DNA from 2 places in the Paenibacillus odorifer genome. Region 1 is predicted to be linked to the other one. Evidence: riboswitches for the same ligand, from Rfam matches in the RefSeq annotation. Region 1 holds a riboswitch; the other holds the start of a gene.
The links. Region 1 has a riboswitch for thiamine pyrophosphate ahead of thiC (phosphomethylpyrimidine synthase ThiC). Riboswitches for the same ligand answer to the same signal wherever they lie in the genome.

Region 1 (3,191 bases):
CCAGTACCGAAGCAACCCAATCCTCATCAGGCATTGGATGAAAAACGGTTTATTTCGGACAATACAATTTCTTTTGCCAAAAACCAAGCGGATATCATTCGTAAACTTGCCCCTAAGCAATGGGTAACCACGAACGGTCTGTTCGGTCATCTCGATAGCCATGAAATGACGGATGAACTGCTGGATTTCTTCAGCTATGATTCCTATCCTCAGTTCTCTACTATTTTTTATGACCCGAATGAGCGGAATCCGCTGAATGATAGAGGCTGGGGACTGTCATTATCTGTTGTTCGTTCGATATCCCCGAATTTCTGCATTATGGAGCAGCAGTCAGGCCCGGGTGGCTGGGTGAACCGGATGGATATGCCTTCTCCAAAGCCCGGGCAGATGCGGTTATGGACTTATCAGTCGATCGCTCATGGGGCAGATATGGTGTTATATTTCCGCTGGCGGACAGCTACGATGGGCAATGAAATTTATTGGCATGGAATCAATGACTATCATAATCAGCCTAACCGGAGAGTGCGGGAAGCGGGGCAGATCGGTCAGGAGCTGGCAGCAGCAGGTCAAGCGTTTATCGGTACTCATAATCAGGCTAACGTTGCTATTGTTCGTGATTATGACAATGAGTGGGATGGAGAATACGATGTTTGGCATGGCCCGTTTATGTGGAAGAGCAATAAGGAGTGGTACAAGGCTCTTCAGCGGAAGCATATCCCGAATGACGTGCTCTATCTGCGCAAAAAAACAACGCTGGAGGAGCTTGCAAGGTACGACGTGCTTATCTATCCTCACCCAGCGATTATGACAGATGAGACAGCGTCTCTGCTGGATGAATATGTTCAACAAGGCGGCAAACTGATCTTCGGCTGTAGAACTGGCTATAAGGATGAGCGCGGTCAATGTTATATGCGTCCTTTCCCAGGTACTGCTAAGGATCTATGCGGGATCACAGTTGAAGAATTCACAATGGTTAAGGGCAGTCGTCAGCCAACAACAATTAGCTGGTCGGGCGCGACCGAAGTCGTTACAGGAGCAGATGACTTTAATGATATTCTCAAAATAGAGGAAGCTTCGGTTGAAGTGATGGCGGTTTACGCCTCTGATTATTATGCGGGAAAACCGGCGGTAACTAGAAATCGTCGCGGCAAGGGTGAGGTTTGGTATTACGGAGCCGTATTTAACGAACAGGCAGCGGCTGAGATCATAAAATTAATTGATCTACAATCGCCAGCAAATTGGCTGGAGCTCCCAGAAGAGGTAGAGCTGCAAGTCCGTACCGGAGCTTCTTCCAGTTATGCTTTTTTGCTTAATTATAGTGAGACTCCTGTCACGATCCATCTTCATGAGACCAAAACAGATTTACTGAGCGGCACAACATTGTCGGGCGAGGTGCTTCTGGAAGGATTTGGGGTATTGGTGTTATACTAACGTACACATTGATCTCACATTTGAGTAGATTTGGATAATTCTCTCTTTTCGGTTATACTTTGAAGTAGCAATTATAGTCACGGGAGCTTGGTGGGACCAGGCTGAGAGGATAGTTATAACTATCGACCGTCAAACCTGATCTGGATAATGCCAGCGGAGGAAATGGAGCTCTATTTCTATTTGTCTACTCTAAGGCCGCATCTTATACAGATGTGGCCTTTTCTATGTGTGGGGAGTAGACCGTCTCCGCTTGATCAAATCACCTTATAGGAGGAATTGAGATGACAAGCGAATTGAACAACGATCCAATCAATCTATCAGCTTTTCCAGCAAGTCAAAAAGTCTATGTAAAGGGTTCACGGTCTGATATTCAGGTCCCTATGCGGGAGATCTCACTTAGTCCAACTGCGGGCATAGACGGCGAAGAGGAGAATGCCCCAATTCATGTCTATGACACAAGTGGGGCTTACACGGATGCTAATATTCATACTGATATTCGTCAGGGGTTAGAGCCCAATCGTCTAAGCTGGATTGAGGAACGAGGGGATGTGGAAGCGTACGAAGGAAGAACCGTGAAGCCTGAAGATAACGGGAATGCAACGGGAAAAGCTGTGGCGGAAGTGTTTCCAGCGCTCCATAGAAAACCTTTGCGAGCGAAAAAGGGGCGTAATGTCTCTCAAATGCATTATGCACGCAAAGGGATTATTACTTCGGAAATGGAATACGTTGCGATTCGTGAGAATGTGACACCGGAATTTGTAAGAGATGAAGTAGCCCGCGGCCGCGCCATCATTCCAGCGAATATCAATCATCCAGAGAGTGAACCAATGATTATTGGGCGTAATTTTTTGGTAAAGATCAATGCCAATATTGGAAACTCCGCAGTATCCTCATCCATAGAGGAAGAGGTGGAGAAAATGAGATGGGCTACCCGCTGGGGTGCAGACAATATAATGGATCTCTCCACAGGTAAAAACATCCATACGACACGCGAGTGGATCATCCGTAATTCTCCTGTTCCTATTGGAACGGTGCCTATTTATCAAGCTTTGGAAAAAGTGAATGGGAAAGCGGAAGATTTAACGTGGGAAGTATACCGTGATACGCTCATTGAGCAAGCGGAGCAAGGGGTGGACTATTTTACCATTCATGCGGGAGTTCTGCTTCGTTATATCCCGTTGACGGCACAACGTATGACAGGTATTGTTTCAAGAGGTGGCTCCATTATGGCGGCATGGTGTCTTGCGCATCATCAAGAGAACTTTTTATATACACATTTTGAAGAGATATGTGAAATCATGAAGCTGTACGATGTTTCTTTTTCCCTAGGCGATGGATTACGTCCGGGTTCGATTGCTGATGCGAATGATGAAGCACAATTTGCCGAGTTAGAGACGTTAGGTGAATTAACAGCTATGGCTTGGAGTCATGATGTACAGGTGATGGTAGAGGGTCCAGGACATGTGCCGATGCACTTGATTAAAGAGAATATGGATAAGCAACTTGAAACTTGCAACGAAGCCCCTTTTTATACGTTAGGTCCACTGACTACAGATATTGCGCCGGGGTATGATCATATTACCTCTGCTATAGGTGCAGCGATGATTGGTTGGTTCGGTACAGCAATGTTATGTTACGTAACTCCGAAGGAGCATCTTGGCCTGCCTAATAAGGAAGATGTACGTGTAGGGGTCATTACTTATAAAATAGCGGCACATGCCGCAGATTTGGCGAAAGGGCATAAAGGAGCACAAGACCGG
Region 2 (3,191 bases), 1.2 Mb from region 1:
GAAAGAATGCAGGTGCAAGCTTTTTATGGCTTTCAGAATGAAGAAAGCTCTGATGAGATTAGTGTAAATCTGCGCTATCGCGCCTCACAGCTTGATGGAATTGATCTCAACGGAAAGCCCTATGCCAGTGCCAGCGATCCAGCGTATATTGCGAACTATTGTCATGAACACTCCTATAATCGCTGGGGTCCAGACACGTATTATATGATGAATGAGCAGACCTTTTGCTGCATGACCCGCGCTGAACAGGAGATTGCTGTTAGTCTAGCCAACCAGATGTACGGGCAATATTATTACGGATTTTTACTCAATATTTTCCATAAAATCGTTCTGCTAAAGCTCGCCAATATGCACTCCCGACTTCGGATTAATCATGATTATGAGGAAATAGACAATCTAATCTACTCCATCAATAAGTTCTCGGCAAAGTTCTACTTCTTGGAGTTGATTTCCCAGTCGCAGGGCCGGGAGATATTTCTTCAGCTGCGTAAAGTATACGGAAACGATGCTTTGTTCGAGGAAGTGAAAGAAACCTTAAATGACCTGTTTCAGTATCAGGATAAGTTTCAGTCCAAGCGACGGGATAATCTGCTGATGATTCTCACTGTATTTACGGTAGTAAGCGGGATTTACGGCATGAATCAGGTCATTGACGATCTGGATGGAAAGATTCAATGGAGTAAAATGATTGGTTATTCTCCCTTTGAATTTCTTGCCCTCTTCGTGATCATGAGCGGGATTCTGATCAGCGTTGTCCTCACGCTAGGGGCGCTGGTTAGTGAGCTTAAACGGCGTCACCGCAAGAAATATAAAGATCTAGACTAGCAAAAAAGAAACTACTGGATTGGAAAAATTCAGGAGTGCACTACTAGACATTCCGAGTACAGCCGTCTATAATACACCGTATGCGAGAAATATAAGATATAAAGTATGGGTACAAAACTTATGCTTACTTATATTGCACATAGAAATACCCGTTAACTTCATAGAACCAGGGGTGCTGGAATTGGCCGGCTGAGATTGTATCCCACAAGATACTGACCCTTATACCTGATCTGGATAATGCCAGCGTAGGAATCGCCAATTGGTTCTGGTCCCTGTGACCTTAACTAACCTTGCGCCAAGCCAGCGTCCCGATCACTCGGGGCGCTTTTTTTGTAAGATCACTAAAAGATGTAGAAAAACGTACATACTACACTTTACGGTTCATGTTGTGAAGACGGGATTCTTGTAACCTTAAAGGAGAGAAGAAGACATGCACCTTAAAAAAGCACATACGTTGTGCCTCACCTGTGTACTCATTCTTGCCATTGCCGGATGCGGCAGCAACACTGGGAATACAGCCGGAAACAAAGCAAATGCTACTGATCCAACTGCTGCGGCTGGGACGGATGCTCCAAAAGAGCTCACCAAAGTTAAAGTCGCACTCGACTGGACACCGAACACAAATCATACCGGTCTATACGTAGCTAAGGATCTTGGTTACTACGCTGAAGAAGGTCTGGACGTCGAGATCGTTCAGCCAGGCGCAGCGGGTTCTGATACTATGGTTACTTCTGGCGAAGCCGCATTTGGCATCAGCGCCCAAGAAGGATTAACACTAGCCCGTCTACAAGGCGTACCCCTTGTCTCGATAGCAGCTATTATTCAGCATAATACGTCGGGATTCGCTGCTCCAGTAGATCGCAATATTAAATCACCAAAGGATTTCGAAGGTAAAACCTACGGAGGCTGGGGCTCACCGGCGGAAGAAGCAGCCATGAAAGCTATCATGGATCCTGAAGGTGGCGATGTGAAAAAGGTGAAGCTGATCAGTATCGGTGAAGCTGATTATTTTACCGCCGTCAAACGTGACATTGATTTCGCCTGGATTTTCTACGCTTGGACTGGTGTTGAGGCTGAGTTGCGTGGCGAGCCATTGGATATGCTGTACTTAAAGGATTATGCGCCGCAGCTCGATTATTACACGCCTGTGCTGACGACGAGTGAGAAGCAAATTGCAGATCATCCTGATCTGGTGAAGGCCTTCATGAAAGCCACATCAAAAGGTTATCAATATGCCATTGATCATCCGGAAGAGGCTGCCGGTATGTTATCAAAGGCCGTTCCTGACCTGGACGCCGACCTTGTCCTAGCTAGTCAAAAATGGCTTAGCCCAAAATACAAGGACGATGCTGCCCGCTGGGGCGAGCAAAAAACCGAGGTCTGGCAGAATTATGGCGACTGGATGTACGATCTGAAGTTGCTGGATAAACCGCTGGATGCTGCTAGTGCATTCAGTAATGATTTTTTACCGGCGGAGTAGAGAGCGGACTTCAGAACCAAGAAGGTTGGACGTTACTTGAGGAAGGAGGAACGGAGCGTAGTGATGTGCTACGTGAGTACCGGACTTCCCAAGTTCGTTCAAGATTCGACGTCGAGTTTGCTTCCTGAATTACTTCGTTATCAAAGTTGGCTTTTTGAACTTACCTTATAATTTAAGAGTTCAAAAAGACGGCTTTCAGAACCAAGAAGGTTGGACGTTACTTGAGGAAGGAGGAACGGAGCGTAGTGATGTGCTACGTGAGTACCGGACTTCCCAAGTTCGTTCAAGATTCGATGTCGAGTTTGCTTCCTGAGTTACTTCGTTATCAAAGTTGGCTTTTTGAACTTACCTTATAATTTAAGAGTTCAAAAAGACGGCTTTCAGAACCAAGAAGGTTGGACGTTACTTGAGGAAGGAGGAACGGAGCGTAGTGATGTGCTACGTGAGTACCGGACTTCCCAAGTTCGTTCAAGATTCGACGTCGAGTTTGCTTCCTGAATTACTTCGTTATCAAAGTTGGCTTTTTGAACTTACCTTATAATTTAAGAGTTCAAAAAGTCAGCTTTCAGAACCAAGAAGGTTGGACGTTACTTGAGGAAGGAGGAACGGAGCGTAGTGATGTGCTACGTGAGTACCGGACTTCCCAAGTTCGTTCAAGATTCGATGTCGAGTTTGCTTCCTGAATTACTTCGTTATCAAAGTTGGCTTTTTGAACTTACCATATAAAATGAGAGGATTGATTATTGTGGCTAACACCCTACTAAGCATTCAAGTAATTCCAAAAACTCCGAACAATGAGGATTCCATCCCATACGTAGATAAAGCGATTGAGGTCATTCAAAAATCCGGTGTTAAACATCAGGTGAATCCGCTGGAAACCACAATG

Region 2: linked by a shared signal. The riboswitch ahead of PODO_RS02070 (ABC transporter substrate-binding protein) and the one ahead of thiC (phosphomethylpyrimidine synthase ThiC) in region 1 are both predicted to bind thiamine pyrophosphate.

Annotation. Positions count from the first base shown of each region.
Region 1 covers NZ_CP009428.1:6,075,827-6,079,017, reverse strand. The annotation lists gene PODO_RS26450 (beta-galactosidase) at 1-1,431, shown strand, start outside; TPP riboswitch at 1,501-1,610, shown strand; gene thiC (phosphomethylpyrimidine synthase ThiC) at 1,713-3,191, shown strand, end outside.
Region 2 covers NZ_CP009428.1:473,345-476,535, reverse strand. The annotation lists gene PODO_RS02075 (magnesium transporter CorA family protein) at 1-825, shown strand, start outside; TPP riboswitch at 984-1,094, shown strand; gene PODO_RS02070 (ABC transporter substrate-binding protein) at 1,256-2,305, shown strand; gene PODO_RS02065 (thiamine-binding protein) at 3,051-3,191, shown strand, end outside.